3 regions of the Pantoea sp. RCC30.1 genome follow, and region 1 is predicted to be linked to each of the others. Evidence: predicted binding sites of a transcription regulator. Region 1 holds the regulator's gene; each other region holds the start of a gene.

The links. Region 1 encodes CRP, which controls carbon source genes, mostly activating them, when cyclic AMP is high. Its sites were predicted from a motif close to ATGTGANNNNNNTCACAT; they were not measured.
Region 2: the regulator CRP is predicted to act here: its motif matches at 2,182-2,199, upstream of aaeR (HTH-type transcriptional activator AaeR).
Region 3: the regulator CRP is predicted to act here: its motif matches at 2,602-2,619, upstream of AC2LB6_RS10780 (YfcZ/YiiS family protein).

What each region holds. Positions count from the first base shown of each region.
Region 1 is NZ_JBXUHX010000004.1:199,115-204,801, reverse strand. It holds gene AC2LB6_RS06130 (YheU family protein) at 1-190, shown strand, start outside; gene AC2LB6_RS06125 (phosphoribulokinase) at 252-1,121, shown strand; gene AC2LB6_RS06120 (OsmC family protein) at 1,387-1,791, opposite strand; gene crp (cAMP-activated global transcriptional regulator CRP) at 2,095-2,727, shown strand; gene AC2LB6_RS06110 (YccS/YhfK family putative transporter) at 2,785-4,860, shown strand; gene argD (bifunctional acetylornithine/succinyldiaminopimelate transaminase) at 4,862-5,687, opposite strand, start outside.
Region 2 is NZ_JBXUHX010000032.1:12,760-18,446, forward strand. It holds gene aaeB (p-hydroxybenzoic acid efflux pump subunit AaeB) at 1-831, opposite strand, end outside; gene aaeA (p-hydroxybenzoic acid efflux pump subunit AaeA) at 841-1,773, opposite strand; gene aaeX (p-hydroxybenzoic acid efflux pump operon protein AaeX) at 1,781-1,984, opposite strand; gene aaeR (HTH-type transcriptional activator AaeR) at 2,217-3,134, shown strand; gene tldD (metalloprotease TldD) at 3,168-4,613, opposite strand; gene yhdP (AsmA2 domain-containing protein YhdP) at 4,678-5,687, opposite strand, start outside.
Region 3 is NZ_JBXUHX010000010.1:4,757-10,443, reverse strand. It holds gene fadJ (fatty acid oxidation complex subunit alpha FadJ) at 1-744, opposite strand, end outside; gene fadI (acetyl-CoA C-acyltransferase FadI) at 744-2,054, opposite strand; gene AC2LB6_RS10780 (YfcZ/YiiS family protein) at 2,213-2,509, opposite strand; gene fadL (long-chain fatty acid transporter FadL) at 2,868-4,151, shown strand; gene mlaA (phospholipid-binding lipoprotein MlaA) at 4,238-5,002, opposite strand; gene ccmI (c-type cytochrome biogenesis protein CcmI) at 5,153-5,687, opposite strand, start outside.

The DNA of each region.
Region 1 (5,687 bases):
TGAGACCCTTGAAAATCTGATTGAAACCTTTGTGCTGCGCGAAGGCACGGACTATGGCGAACAGGAACGCAGCCTGCTGGACAAGGTGGCTGATGTACGACGCCAGCTGGAAACCGGCGAAGTGGTGCTGGTGTGGTCGGAACTGCATGAATCGGTCAATATCATGCCACGCAAAGAATTTCGTGGCTGATGCACCCGGCACCATTTCATGATAACAATGCTCATCGCCCGACCTCACAGGGAGCTTTTCTATGTCTGCACGTCATCCCATTATCGCGGTGACCGGTTCCAGCGGCGCAGGAACCACCACCACCAGCCTCGCGTTTCGCAAAATCTTTCAGCAGCTCGATCTTCATGCGGCCGAGCTGGAAGGTGACAGCTTTCACCGCTTTACCCGCCCTGAAATGGATATGGCGATTCGTAAGGCGCGCGATTTAGGACGTCATGTCAGCTATTTCGGGCCGGAAGCCAATGACTTTGGCCTGCTGGAACAGAGCTTTAAAGAGTATGGTCAAAGCGGACAGGGCCAGTCGCGTAAATATCTGCACACCTACGATGAAGCAGTGCCGTGGAATCAGGTGCCCGGCACCTTTACGCCCTGGCAGCCGCTGCCGCAGAACACCGACATTCTCTTCTATGAAGGACTGCACGGCGGCGTGGTGACGGCGCAGCACAACGTGGCCGAACAGGTCGATCTGCTGGTGGGCGTGGTACCGATTGTTAACCTGGAGTGGATTCAGAAGCTGGTGCGCGACACTGGCGAGCGCGGTCATTCACGTGAAGCGGTAATGGATTCCGTGGTGCGCTCGATGGAGGATTACATCAACTTCATCACGCCGCAGTTCTCACGCACTCACCTCAACTTTCAGCGCGTCCCGACCGTCGATACCTCAAACCCCTTCGCTGCCCGCGCTATTCCTTCACTGGATGAGAGCTTTGTGGTGATTCACTTTCAGGCGCTGGACGATATCGACCTCCCCTACCTTCTGGCGATGCTTCAGGGTTCGTTTATCTCGCATATCAATACGCTGGTCGTGCCGGGCGGCAAAATGGGGCTGGCGATGGAGTTGATCATGGGGCCTCTGGTGAAGCGGCTGATGGAAGGTAAACGGATAGAGTAAGAGGTCAAAAGGGCCTTTCCAGACTAATGCCAATGCCAATGCCAATGCAGGATGAATCTGACAGCAGCGAAAAAGCTTAACACGCAGGGAACCGGGCCAGAAGAGGAAAGCGTCCCGCGCCAGGGAAGGCGCGGGCCGAGCGGCCAGGGATTGGCTTAAACGACTTTCCGATCTGACCCGGTTTCCTGCGCAGGCACAGTCTTAAAGCAACCTGCATCAGATACTGGAAGTGAAGTTAGCAGGTCGGCAATGACCCTTGCGGCTACTAAAGCTCAATCACTTCATAGCTATGCGTAATCGTCACACCTTTACCCAGCATAATGGCCACAGAGCAATATTTTTCAGCAGAAAGATCCACCGCGCGTGAGACCGCTTTATCCTGGAGCGCTTTACCACTCACGATAAAATGCAGGTTGATGTGCGTAAAGATTCGCGGCGCCTCTTCACGACGTTCTGAGGTCAGTTTTACTTCACAATCAGCCACATCGTTGCGGCCTTTTTGCAGAATTGATACCACATCAATCGCGCTGCATCCGCCAGCCGCCATCAGCACCATCTCCATTGGGCTGGGCGCTTTATCACCCGAATTGCCATCCATCAGTATCTGGTGGCCGGATGAGGATTCTCCGAGGAATGTCAGCCCTTCTACCCATTTCACTCTTGCCTGCATGATTTTTGCTCCGGAATACGCAGTTTTCTCGCAAGAGTACGCTTTCGCCTGGTAAACAGCAATCCAGAGAAATCCACTCTTAGCTGAAGCGAGACAACAGAAGACAGTCGGCAAAAGCTGTGCTACAAACAGTGCTGAAAATATTTTTCGTCACCCGATGGCGAAGCCGGGAAGAATGATGCGCACTGCGCCTGATGCGGCCCGAATAATTTCCTGAAATGGAAACGCTTGAAGCTTTCACCGCCTGACAGGGAAAACTGCCCCCTGTATTTTGGGCACGATTACAACAGAGGATAATAGCGAATGGTTCTCGGCAAACCGCAAACAGACCCTACACTCGAATGGTTCCTGTCCCATTGCCATATTCACAAGTATCCATCCAAAAGTACGCTGATTCACCAAGGTGAAAAAGCAGAAACGCTTTACTACATCGTGAAAGGTTCCGTCGCGGTTCTGATTAAAGATGAAGAAGGCAAAGAGATGATTCTTTCCTACCTGAATCAGGGCGATTTTATTGGTGAGCTTGGCCTCTTCGAAGAAGGCCAGGAGCGCAGCGCCTGGGTACGTGCGAAAAGCGCGTGCGAAGTGGCGGAGATTTCCTACAAGAAATTCCGTCAGCTGATCCAGGTTAACCCCGACATCCTGATGCGACTCTCAGCGCAGATGGCGAGTCGCCTGCAGGTCACGTCTGAAAAAGTGGGTAACCTCGCTTTCCTCGACGTAACCGGACGCATTGCACAGACCCTGCTCAACCTGGCGAAGCAGCCAGATGCCATGACGCATCCCGACGGTATGCAAATTAAAATCACTCGTCAGGAAATTGGCCAGATTGTTGGTTGTTCACGCGAAACCGTGGGCCGTATTTTGAAGATGCTGGAAGATCAGAATCTGATCTCCGCACACGGCAAAACCATCGTCGTTTACGGCACCCGCTAATTCCTGTCACCCACGGCGTGATGGCAACATCACGCCGTTATTGTTTGTGTTGGGCCGATGTGGCGTCGAATCATTTACCATCCTGAAGTTAACTACGCTTTGCGGCAAACGCTGGTGCTCTGTCTGCCGGTAGCGCTGGGCTGGCTAGCTGGCGACCTGCAAAAAGGTCTGCTGTTCTCGTTAGTGCCCGCCTGCTGCAACATCGCCGGTCTGGATACCCCACACAAACGCTTCTTCAAACGCCTGATTGTTGGCGGCAGCCTGTTTGCCCTCGGCAGCTTTCTGATTCAGTGGCTTACCCTGCATGCGATTCCACTGCCGCTGATCCTCTTCGCTATGCCTCTGCTGCTGGGCGTCACCGGTGAAATCAGCCCGCTGCATGGCCGCCTGCTGCCCGGCACCCTTATCGCCGCCATCTTCACCCTCAGCCTGATTGGCCGCATGCCCATCTATGTCACCCCGCTGCTCTATATCGGCGGTACGCTCTGGTATGGGCTGTTCAACTGGTTCTGGTTCTGGCTGTGGAAAGAGCAGCCGATGCGCGAGAGCCTCAGCCTGATCTATCGTGAGCTGGCTAACTACTGCGACGCCAAATATACCCTGCTCACGCAGCTCACCGATCCGGAAAAGGCGCTGCCGCCGCTGCTGGCTCGTCAGCAGAAAGTGGTCGATCTGATCAACACCTGCTATCAGCAGATGCACATGTTGTCGGCAAGCCGCGATCACAGCCATAAGAGGCTGACGCGCGCCTTTCAGGTGGCGTTGGATCTGCAGGAGCATATCTCCGTCAGCCTGCATCGGCCGGAAGAGGTGCAGAAGCTGGTCGAACAGAGCCATGCCGAAGCGGTGATCCGCTGGAACGCCAAAACCATCTCTGCCCGGCTGCGGGTGCTGGCGGATAACATCCTTTATCACCAGCTCCCCGATCGCTTTGCGATGGATAAACAGCTCGGTGCGCTGGAGAAGATCGCCCATCAGCATCCCGACAATCCGGTGGGTAACTTCTGCCTTTACCACTTCAACCGCATTGCGCGTGTCCTGCGCACCCAGAAACCGCTGTATCAACGCGATCTGATGGCGGATCGCCAGCGTCGTCTGCCGCTGTTACCGGCGCTGCGCAGTTATCTCTCGTTTCGCTCGTCGGCACTGCGCACTGCCGGTCGCTTTGCGGTAATGCTGATGCTGGGCAGCGCGCTGGCGCTATTCTTCAACATCCCCAAACCCTACTGGATCCTGATGACCATTATGTTCGTCAGCCAGAACGGCTACAGCGCCACCCGTGTCCGCATCCAGCATAGGGCGCTGGGCACCTTTGCTGGTCTGGTCATCGCGGCCGCGACGCTGCGCATGGCGGTGCCGGAGTCGGTAGTGCTGCTGATCATGCTGGCGATAACCTTTATCAGCTATCGCTTTACCCGCCAGTTCTATGGCTGGTCGATGATTGGATTTACGGTCACGGCGGTTTACTCGCTGCAATTGCTGTCGCTGAACGGCGCGCAGTTCCTGCTGCCGCGACTGATGGATACGCTGATGGGCTGTCTGATTGCCTTTGGCGGGATGCTGTGGCTGTGGCCGCAGTGGCAGAGCGGCTTATTGCGGCAGAATGCCCATGACGCGCTGGAAACCTATCAGGATGCGCTGCGGCTGTTACTGGGCGACGAACAGTCATCGGAGAAACTGGCTTATCAGCGCGTGAAGGTTAATCAGGCGCATAATGCGCTGTTTAACTCACTAAATCAGGCGATGCAGGAACCCGCGTTCAACTCCCGCTACCTGAGTGATATGCGGCTCTGGGTCACGCACAGCCAGTTTATTGTCGAGCATATCAATGCGATAACGATTCTGGCGCGTGAGCACACCATGCTGACGACCGCATTGGCTGAACGCTATCTGCAATCCTGTGAAATCGCGCTGCAGCGATGTCAGCAGCGGCTGGAATATGATGGTGAAAGCTCACAGGTGAATTTGCTGGATGACCTGGAGAATATCAGCGAGGGACCGATCACGGTGGTGGAGCAACATGTACGACGCATTCTCGATCATCTGAGCGTGATGTACACCATTTCATCGCTGGCGTGGAACCAGCGACCACAACATGGCCGCTGGCTAATCAGACGCTTACGTAAAAACTAAGCTAGCCGTTAAGCACTTTGCCGACGGCGGTGGCGAAGCGGCTCATGCCCTCTTCAATGTCGGCCGGTTCGATAATCAGTGACGGGGCAAAACGCATCACGTCGGTTCCGGCTACCAGCACCATCACGCCTTCAGCGGCGGCGGCATTCAGAATGTCGCGCGACCTGCCGGCATGCTGAGGTTTCAGCGCTGCACCAATCAGTAGCCCCTTGCCGCGAATGTCGCTGAACAGATCATACTTCGCATCAATGGCCTTCAGCGCCGTAACAAAATGCTGACGACGCATCCCGACACCCGCCAGCACGTCCGGCGTATTGATAATATCCAGTGCCGTTTCGGCGATGGCGCAGGCCAGCGGATTGCCGCCATAGGTCGTGCCGTGCACGCCCGGCGCCATGATCGAGGCGATCTCGTTGGTGGTCAGCATGGCGCTGACCGGGAAACCGCCGCCCAGCGCTTTGGCTGAGGTCAGAATATCGGGTTGAATGCCATAATGCTCATAGGCGAACAGCTTGCCGCTGCGTCCCATGCCGCTCTGCACTTCATCCAGCACCAGCAGCGCCTGATGCTGATCGCAAAGCTCACGCAGTCCCTGCATAAACTCCTGCGTCGCGGGCACCACGCCGCCCTCACCCTGAATCGGTTCAACCACGATGGCGCAGGTATGATCGTCAATCACCGCTTTCACTGCGTCCAGGTCATTGAACGGCACGTGGACGATATCCGCCGGTTTCGGGCCGAATCCGTCAGAATATTTTGGTTGTCCGCCGACCGTGACGGTAAACAGCGTCCGGCCATGAAAAGCGTTATGGAAGGCGATGATCTTA
Region 2 (5,687 bases), on a different contig from region 1:
AATGGTCGAGGCTGGCTTTTCAACCATCAACCGATACTGGGGCGGAATGTAATCAGGACGGGAATTCTGGATCAGAAAGGTTTCGGCAGCCTGCGTAATCAGCGTCAGCGACAGGGTATTGAGCATCTGCAAACGGCGGTTGCTGTTCTTCCAGCGTGACGATTCCATCATCAGCTGGCTGCGCATGCTGTTCAGTGCTGTGGTGCGGCGTACCAGGGCGCTCCAGGCTTTATCGACCTCTTCTTTGTCGCCATGAGCGACACAGAGCTGCAGCAGATGATAGTGGGCCACCAGCAGTGAATCGACTTCCGCGTCGATCACTTTTTTAATCGAACGGGGTGAGAAGATCATGTCGGCCAGAATGGCGCACAGAATACCGAGTACGATTTCACTGCAGCGTTCTACCGCATATTGTGGCACCAGAGTCAGACCACCGCTGGCATTGGCCGTCACCACAATAATTAGCGCGGTGTAACCTGCCAGTCCCAGCGCGTAGGAGTTTTCTACTTTGATCAGCGAAGAGAGCCAGACGCAGAGTCCTGCCCAGATGCAGCACAGCAGCAGCATCACGACAGGCGCACGAACGGTGGCAATCATGATAGTCAGCGCGGCGATACAGCCGATAAATGTCCCGATAATACGCAAAACACCGCGATAGCGCAGCGCCCCTGAATAGGGATCGCCACCTGCTGCAAACGCGGTACCGCCCGCCACGATCCCGGCAGTCATCACCGCCCAGCGTGGCGTTTCAAGGTTGAGATGAAAGCCGACCATCAGCGCTAACACCAGCGCAAAGGTGAGCTTTACCGGGAACCGCAGGAACTGAATCATATCGCCCTCTTAACCAAACTCACGCAGGCGATTAAACAGTCGCATCATCGGTGAAACATGCTCAGGCTGACGATCGGCCTGACCTGTAATGACCACCGTTGCCGTGGTTCCCGCCGGGAAGCGATTGCCGGGCTGCTGATCAAGCCGGATGCGGACCGGCACACGCTGCGCCAGACGAACCCATTCCAGGTTGGAATCTACCGTTGCCATCCCTTTGTTGTCGACTGAGCTGCTGCTGTTGGTCACACCCGCCGCCACGCTGTCAACGGTGCCACGCAACACAATGTTGCTGCCGAGTGGGGTCACTTCCGCACGGAAGCCCTTCTCCACGCCGTGCAGTTTGGTCTCTTCCAGGTAAGCCAGCACATAGAAAGAGTGCTGCTGCACCAGCGCCACCGCCACAGAACCACGGGTAATAAACTCGCCCTGGTAAACATTGAGGTTAGTGACCCAGCCGTCGGAAGGCGCTTTCACCGTGGTGCGCTCAAGGTCGATCGCGGCCAGATCGCGTGTCGCCACCGATTTTGCCAGCTGATGCTCACTGGTTTGCAGATCGTTGTTGGATTGCTCGATCGCCTCGCGGGACATCGCTGAGGTACCAAGCTGATTACGGCGTCCGGCTTCGCGACGTTTCTCACTCACCAGCGCCTGGTAATATTCAACATCCGCCTGTGCCTGATCGAGCGCTTTCTGATAGCGAGGCCGGTCAACCACAAACAGCGTATCGCCCTTCTTCACCAGCTGGTTGTCGTGTACCGGAACCTCGGTAATCAGGCCGGTAACGTCAGGCGAAATCGCCACCACGTCAGCAGCGAAACGCGCATCACGCGTCCAGGGTGATTCGGTATAGAACACCCAGGCGCGGAAGATGATTACCACGGCGATGATGACCAGCAGGATAGTGATCGCGTAGCGCGCGATTTTTCTTATGAGTGCTTTCACTTCAACCTCAGACTAATAAACGGGAGACAAGGTAAAACACACAGCAGTAAAGCGCTGTATTAAAAAGTGCCGGATGCCAGACAAGATCGTAGATACCGCTCGGCGTCAGCACACGTTTCACTAACCAGAACAGCATCAGTGAAATAATAAGTTCAATGAAAACGGGCGGAAAAGAGAGCCCAAACATGACAAATACCGGAAGCACACTCATCACAAATCCTTAGTTCGACCTTGCCGGGATACTTCGTTGCCTTTTCAGATGTTGCAGGAAAATCCTCTGGCAGCGCTATCCGAACCGCAGCTGGCTTAATAATAGCGTATCATCGAAGAGTATCAGGCAATGAAGAATCACCGGGAAATACCCCGGCGCGCTTATAATAACGCGCCTGACTATAAGTTTTCTACAGAATGTGATCTAAATCACTTTTAAGTCAGAGTAAACAATGGAACGACTGAAAGGCATGTCTGTCTTTGCCAGAGTAGTTGAACTGGGCTCGTTTACCGCTGCGGCGCGTCAGCTTCATCTGAGCGTCTCATCGATTAGCCAGATCGTCGCGAAACTGGAAGATGCATTGCAGGTTAAGCTGCTGAATCGCAGTACCCGCAGTATCGGGCTGACCGAAGCGGGTAAAATCTATTATCAGGGCTGCCGTCGTATGCTGGCGGAAGCGACGCAGGTGCATGAGCAGCTGTACGCGTTTAACAATACGCCGATTGGTGTACTGCGAATTGGCAGCTCCTCGACCATGGCACAGAACGTATTGGCCGGCATGACCAGCGATATGCTGCGGGAATATCCGGGACTGAGTGTGAATCTGGTCACCGGCGTTCCGGCTCCGGATCTGATTGCGGATGGTCTGGATCTGGTGATTCGGGTGGGTGCATTAAAAGACTCCAGCCTCTTTTCGCGTCGTCTTGGCGCGATGCCGATGGTGGTATGCGCCGCAAAAAGCTATCTGGCGCAGCACGGCACGCCGGAGAAGCCGGGTGACATTGATAATTTTTCCTGGCTGGAATATAGCGTTCGGCCCGACAATAATTTCGAGCTGATTGCGCCGGAAGGCTTGGTGACCCGCCTGGCACCGCAGGGACGTTTCGTGACCAATGATTCGCTGACGTTGATCCGCTGGCTGAAGTCGGGCAATGGTATCGCCTATGTGCCGATGATGTGGGTAATTGATGAGATCACCGCTGGCGAGATCGATATTCTTTTTCCGCAATATCAATCCGATCCGCGTCCGGTCTATGCGCTCTATACCGAGAAGGATAAGTTGCCGCTCAAGGTGCAGGTCTGTATCGATTATCTGACCGGCTATTTTGAACAGGTGGCCGAGCAGTATCAGCAGCACCGTAAAAGCTAACAACCCGCCAGGCGGCGGGTTGTTGGTGTCACATCAGGCGGTGCCGCCGATGGTCAGTTTGTCCAGCTTCAGGGTAGGCTGACCGACACCGACCGGCAGACTCTGGCCCTCTTTACCGCAGACGCCCACGCCTTTATCCAGCGCCAGGTCATTACCCACCATTGAGATCTGCTGCATTGCTTCAATGCCGGAGCCAATCAGCGTGGCGCCTTTAACCGGTTTGGTGATTTTGCCGTTCTCAATCAGATAAGCCTCTGAGGTTGAGAAGACAAATTTGCCGGAGGTGATATCCACCTGACCGCCACCAAAGTTCGGCGCATAGATGCCGTACTCAACGCTTTCAATTATATCCTGCGGCGATGATTTGCCTGCCAGCATATAGGTGTTAGTCATGCGCGGCATCGGCAGATGCGCATAGGATTCACGACGTCCGTTACCGGTCGGGCTGACGCCCATCAGGCGCGCGTTCAGCTTGTCCTGCATGTAGCCTTTCAGCACACCATTCTCAATTAGCATATTGTACTGACCGGGAACACCTTCATCATCCACCGCCAGTGAACCGCGCAGCCCTTCAAGGGTGCCGTCATCCACCACGGTACAGAGTTCAGACGCAACCTGCTGACCGATTTTACCGCTGAACACCGAGGTGCCACGGCGGTTGAAGTCACCTTCCAGACCGTGTCCCACCGCTTCATGCAGCAGTACGCCAGGCCAGCCCGCGCCCAGCACCACCGGCAATGCGCCAGCAGGTGCCGCCACGGCAGAGAGATTAACCAGCGCCATACGCACTGCTTCACGCGCCCAGGCGTCAGCGCGCACTTCGCCATTTTCATCTTCAAGGAAGAATGCATAACCGGTACGTGCACCGCCGCCGCTTGCGCCGCGTTCACGCTTGCCCTGATCTTCAACCTGAACGCTGATAGAGAGGCGAACCAGCGGACGAACGTCTGCCGCCAGCGTGCCGTCAGTGGCGGCAACCAGCACCTGCTCATAAACGCCGGTCAGGCTGGCATTCACTTCCTGTACACGCGGGTCAGCCGCACGGGCGACTTTATCAACGCGATGCAGCAGGGCAATTTTATCTTCACGCGTCAGGCTGCTCAGCGGATCGACCGCCGAATAGAGCGAACGGTTCATCACGGCAGAAAGGGTATGTGCCTTGCCATTTCCCTGCTCGCGGACGATGCTGCGCGCTGCTTCAGAAGAGAGACGCAGCGCATTCAATGTGATCTGGTCTGCATAGGCGAAGCCGGTTTTCTCACCACTGACCGCGCGCACGCCTACACCCTGATCGATATGGTATGAGCCATCTTTAATGATTTTGTCTTCCAGTACCCAGGATTCGTGAAAGCTGGACTGAAAATAGAGATCGGCATAATCCAGACGACGTTCTGAAAGCTGCCCTAACAGGGAAAATAGGTCCTGCTGATTAATGCCGTTAGCAGTCAGTAACTGCTCACTTACCAGGTTCAGAGTCATCGTTTCTCACTCATTATGTGCTCAGATAATCATAGCCTGCGGTAATTCCGGTACGGCGTCAAATTCACTTGTTGTCTGTTTCACGCGGTTTACGCAGCACTTCATTGATTTCCGGTTTATCCAGCGGGCCACTGATGTGATAACGCAGCAGCGATATCTTGTTCCACAGAGGTCCCAGAACTTTACTGGCGGCAAATACCGCCGCGCCAATCACCGGATTGATGGCGAAAGCAGTAGCCACACCGACCGAGGCGGATATTTCAGGGGCAACAACTGCTTCCATGTCAATCTGACGCTTCACCAGGTCGAGATTACCCTGCATCGCGATGTCCGCTTCCAGCCCATCCACCAGCAGGTTGTCAGTGCGCATCATGCCGTTTTCGATCCAGGCGGTGCCGTTAATCGAATCGAAATAGAACGAATTGGTAAAGGTGTCGCTGAAGTCGAAGCGCAGCTTGCGCAGTAGCGCATCAAAGCTCACCAGCCGCAGGATTTTCCCCGCTGTGCCGGTATTCACATCCGCAATCTGGCCTTTGCCAAAGTGGGTCTTCAGGGTACCGCTCAGCGTCTCTGCGGAGGGCTGCCAGGGCGCAGAGCGCCAGTGCAGGTCATAAGCAATATCAAATGGCGCATCGCGCAGCGGCGTGTTGACGCCAAACCAGTTGGTCGCATTATTAATATTCGGACCCTTGAGCGTGCCCTTTAGCGAGGTGCGCTGATCTTCCGGACGGTTGACCCACTCACCGTTGATTTTCAGCTGCGAACTGCCGGTATCCACTTTCCCGTTAGTAAGCGCTAACGTATCGCCTTTAGGTTGCAGCGTCGCGGATACCTGACCATATTTCTGACCCAGTACCCAGCATTCTTTACAGCGTAATTGCAGGGCGGGCCACTTGCTGAAGTTAATGTTTGTGGCTTGCTGAGGAGGCGCTTTGCCGCCTTTACCTGCATCGTTATCCCACTGAGGATTGTAGTAGAGGTAATCCAGGTTCACCTGCCACGGCGCTTTGGGCGCCATTGCCAGCGCACCACGCAGCTCTTTCGCATTGACGCTGACCTGGCTATTGCCGCCTG
Region 3 (5,687 bases), on a different contig from region 1:
GCGATTTGCTGCCGGATAGTTACCCTGGGTTTTGGCTGCTGTCTGGCGGGTCGCCAGCGCAAACAGTGCCTGACGGCCCACCGGACCGTGTAGCAGACGGTCACTCAGCGGCAGCGTTCGTCCACTGAACTTGCCCTTCTTCACCCGCGCGATAGCCGTCTCCAGCAGAATCGCCTGCGGCACCGCGTCATCGACCACACCCAGCTTACGTGCCTGTTTAGCCCGCAGCGTTTTGCCGGTCAGAATCAGCGGCAGCGCCTGCTGCACACCAATTAAGCGTGGCAGCCGCTGAGTGCCACCGGAGCCTGGCAATAAACCAAGTTGCACTTCTGGCAAGCCAAGACGGGTTTTATCATCCAGCGAGCAGATACGCGCATCGCAGGCCAGCGCCAGCTCCAGTCCGCCGCCGAGGCAGGCACCGTGGATGGCTGCGACTACCGGGAAAGGCAGCGCATCGATCACAGCCATCACTTCCTGGCCCTGCTTTGCCAGCGCTTCGGCTTCCTGCGCACTTTTACAGCGATCGATCATGCTGATATCCGCGCCCGCGATAAAGTTGTCCGCTTTGCCAGAGATCAACACCAGGCCCGCCAGCTGCGGATCGCGCCGCGCCTCCGCAATAATCGAGGTGATCTGCCCGGCAAACTCCGCTTTCAGGGTGTTCATCTTCTCGCCAGGGACATCGATCGTGATGATGCCGACGTGATCCAGTCGCATCTTCAGATGAAACGCATTCTGCTCCATTATTCGGCCTCCAGAACCATTGCCGCACCCAGACCACCTGCCGCACAGGCGGTGACCAGTCCTAACCCGCCGCCCCGGCGACGTAATTCATTCAGCGTCTGAGTGATCATGCGCGCGCCCGTGGCGGCAAAAGGATGACCATAGGCGATCGATCCCCCCAGCACGTTAAAACGCTCTTCGTTAACTTCGCCCAGCGCATGCGGACGATTCAGCACCTCACGGGCAAAGCGCTCGTCGCGAAACATGTGCAGATTGCTCAGCGTCTGGGCAGCAAACGCTTCATGCATATCGATTAGCGTCAGATCGGTCAGGGTTATGCCAGCGCGATCCAGTGCCAGTGGTGAAGCGTACGCCGGGCCCAGCAGCATATCCTGCTGCACACCAATGGCGGTAAAGGCGTAGCTGCGCAGATAGCCCAGCGGCCTGATGCCCAGTTCACGGGCGCGGCCTTCGCGCATCAGAATCACGGCGGCCGCGCCATCGGTGAGTGGTGTGCTGTTGGCCGCGGTGACGCTGCCGTGCTGGCGATCAAATGCCGGACGTAGTCGGGCGTAATCCTCCGCTTTGGCGTTCATACGCACGTTATTGTCCTGATCGATGGCACTTTTCCACGGCGGCACAAAGGCTGCCATCACTTCCTGATTGAGTACACCGGATTGCCAGGCTCTGGCGGCATGCTGATGGGAGCGCAGCGCCAGCGCATCCTGTGCCTCACGGGTGATACCATGACTCTTGGCCATCTGTTCGGCTGTGTCGCCCATACGCAGGCCGGTTGAATACTCCGCTACCGCAGGCGGCACCGGCAGCAGATCGCGCGGACGCAGGCGTCGCAGGATTTGCAGTTTTTGCCCGAAGCTGCGGGCTTTGTTGAGATCCACCAGCGCGCGGGCCAGCGTCTTGCTGACGCCGATTGGCAGCACCGAGGAGGAGTCTGCGCCTCCGGCAATGCCCGCAGAAATAGTGCCCGCCATCAGACTTTCTGCCACATTCGCTACCGCCTGGAAACTGGTGGCGCAGGCATGGCTGACACTGTAGGCGTCGGTATTCACACTCAGCCCGCTGCTCAACACAATTTCACGCGCAATGTTCGGCGCTTCCGGCATCTGCACGACCTGACCAAAGACCAATTGTTCGATCACCTCAGCTGGCAGTTCACTGCGCGCCATTAATTCGCTGACCACCATGCGTCCTAACTCAATGGCCGGAATGCCATGGAAGCCGGTCGCCTGGCGCAAAAAAGGGGTGCGTAACCCGTGGGTTATTGCGATGCGTTCACCATCACGCGTCAGCAGCGGCTGCGCTTTGCTCATTGTTCTCACCTGTGGCTGGGACTGTGGCATCATTGCCTGAAGAGGTCTGACCTGATCAGTGTTAACCACAAGCGGGTGAGCCGCCAATATCGGAAAGGAAAAAGTGCGAAGGGAAACACGAAAATGAAAAACGCCGCATTGACGCGGCGCTTTGGGACTTAACGCAAACCGAGCTGAAAAATCATGGTTTCAGCCTGGCAGCTGAAAGTGAAATCGATATCCAGCTGCACACCCTGGTTCACGTCGCTGAAGCGCGATTCAATCACACAGGGTTCAGATTCAACCTGACGGGCCCGTTCGGTCAGTTGTGCTAATTTCGCTTCCGCATCGGCACGCTGAGCAAACCATTCTGACCAGCTGGCGGTGCAATCGGTGTTATCCATTACCGTGCCGACATCCACACAACAACAGGCTGCGGTTTCAGTCGCACTGCATTTTTTAATGGCATCAGTCATTTCATTCTCCAGACCAGCAATTGCATAGGTTGAGCGATTTTATGGACGAAATCTTACCTGCTCGCTGAAAGATGCGCCACGCACCTGTTGCTAAGTGACGAATATCACAATAAAAATTGATCCAGAACAAACTGGAATCGGTATGCTGTGCAGAATCAGGGCAGTTTTGTTATGCAGATCGAATTTTAAGCGATCAAATCTGAAATATTTTAAAAACAATATTGCAACATGCACACAGGTCGGACCTATACTCTCCGCACTGGTCTGATATGTGCGCTTTACATCAGTCCCTACAATCCGCCGTCCTTTGTTACGCGACGTTCTAGCGTTAAATAATAATTCACATGAGGTTGTGGTCATGAACCATAAAAACCTGTTTGCAAAGTCAGCCGTGGCGGCTGCAGTGGCGCTTGTCTCTTCCCACGTTTACGCTGCTGGGTTTCAGTTAAATGAATTCTCTACGATTGGTTTAGGTCGCGCATATTCAGGCGAAGGGGCAATGGGTGATACCGCGGCGTCAGCCAGTCGTAACCCGGCGACAATGGCGTTAATGGATCGTCCGGAATTTTCTATTGGGGCCGTCTATATTGCGCCGGATGTGAATATCAGTGGTCGCAGTCCCAGCGGCCGCAGCCTGGATGCCAATAATATTGCTCCTAATCAGTGGGTCCCCAATATTCATTATGTCCAGCCCATCAACGATCAGTGGTGGATTGGCGCATCTGCAACCTCAAACTACGGCTTAGCAACAGAGTTTAATAATGGCTACACCGCAGGCGGTTACGGCGGTAAAACTGACCTGATGACCGGTAATTTTAATCTCAGCACCGCCTATCGCTTAAATGAACATTTTAGTGTGGGTGTTGGTTTTGATGCCGTTTATGCCAAAGCTAAATTTGAACGCTATGCCGGTGAATCAGGCGCCAGGCTGGGCGTTCCGGCTGATACGCAGGTTGCCCATCTGAAAGGCGATGAGTGGGGCTACGGCTGGAATGCCGGTATCCTGTATGAAGTGGATGAAAATAACCGCTTCGGCTTTACCTATCGTTCGGAAGTGAAAGTTGATTTTGATGGCGATTACAAAAGTAATCTCTCCTCCCGGCTTAATGCGGTGAATAACCCGCAAGTGTCAGGTGTCCCTTTTGGCACCAACGGCACCACCGTTCCAGGCGCGTTAACCCTGAATCTGCCAGAGATGTGGGAAGTGTCAGGCTGGCATAAAGTGGCACCGCAGTGGGCGGTTCACTACAGCATGGCTTACACCAGCTGGAGTCAGTTCCAGGAGCTGAAAGCCACTGGCTCTAACGGTCAGACGCTGTTCTATAAAGATGAAAGCTTCCACGATGCGTACCGCATTGCGCTGGGCACGACCTATTCCTACGACAAGAACTGGACGTTCCGTACCGGCATTGCGTTTGATGATAGCCCGGTTCCGGCTGATAAGCGTTCTATCTCTATTCCGGACCAGGATCGTTTATGGCTGAGTGCCGGTACATCTTATGCCTTTAACGATGATGCCTCGGTTGATTTAGGCATCTCTTATATGCACGGACAGAAAGTGACGGTGAAAGAAGGTCCTTATACCTTTACCTCTGAAGGTAAGGCCTGGCTCTACGGCGCGAACTTTAACTACAAGTTCTGACTGGCGGGCGGGATCAAAAAGGGCGACTCTGGTGAGTCGCCCTTTTTCGTGACCGTGGGCAGCGAGCTGGCTCAGAGAGCATGCACTTACTGCGCGTCGATATCTTTCAGGTCATCCTGAATCGCGGCTGCGTTAGGATTGTCTTCCGGCTTGAGTTTACCGCCACGTGCCAGGAAGTCGTGACGCTGGAAGTAGGCGTTACGGATAAAGGCATACGGATCGCTCTGCTGTTTCAGGATCGCATCTGAATCCAGCAGCTGCGCGCGGGTCTCGATCCCTTCAAGCGTCCACTTACCGATCGACATCGGCCAGGTCAGCCAGCCGAGGATCGGATAAAGCGTATCGACGTAGTCGCCGCCATCCTGACGCACCGTGAAGCTACCGTAAGCAGGCAGTTCAACGTAGGGGCCGTAGCCGACACCATAGTGACCCAGCGTGGTACCGAAACGGTGCGGCTCTTCACGCGCCAGTTCCGGGTTCGCTTTACCAGCAACGTCAATGAAACCGCCCAGGCCCAGCACGCTGTTCAGGAAGAAACGGGTGAAGTGAATACCCGCGTCACGCCCGTTACCGACCAGGATGGCGTTGACCATGCTGGCCGGCTCTTCCAGGTTGCCAAGGAAATTGCTCAGGCCGGTACGTGCCGGGACCGGCACATAATCGCGCCAGGCGACAGCGACCGGACGCAATACATACGGATCCAGCACGTTGTAGTTAAAGTTAAACATCGTGCGGTTAAAGCCTTCGAAGGGATCGCTGCGCTGAGCAGGATCGCTATTCGCCGGCTTTGAACTGGCACAACCTACCAGAAGGACGCTGGCTACAGCCAGGCTGGTCAGGCGATAATTCATTCCAATCTCCCTGTGCGGATGAAAAAGGTCTACCCATCGTTCAGGTCAAAGCCCGGTGTCGAATCGGCTTACCCGATGAGCATAGCTGAGTTTGTGCCAGAGGCAGCAGGCAATGGCACGCATCGTTATTAACGTTATCAATTTTCACGTTCAGGGAAGCTGCTTATTGATCTCTACCGCGATCGGCTGATGCCCATCCCAGGGTGTCACTGCGCTCAGACCCATCCAGTCACCCGGCTGCGGATTGGCGCTACCATCGCGGGAGATTCGCACCCGAACCTCTACCTGATGCTGCACCGAAAGCAAACGATCCGGCATCATAGCGTTGCTGTCATCCAGCGTCAGCGACAGCGGGAAGTGGCTAAGCGGCATCCGCTTAACCGCCACCGGTACCGGTGAATCCCCGTCAGAAACCGAAATATACAACACTCCGTCCGGCGGTAACATTTTTTCTGCCTTAGGTGCCAGCGTCACGGTCAGCGCCAGCTGACGACTCTGCTGCCCCGCCTCACTTCTGGCCTTCTCAATGCTGCGGGCGATCATCGCGTGCCGCTTATCATCGACAGGCAACAGAGCTAAAAGGGTCTGCCATGCGTCGATAGCCTGATCATATTGTTGCTGCCCGTAGGCATTAAACGCCAGCAAGCTCAGCGTCCGCAGGTTTTGCGGATCCGTTTTAAGCAAT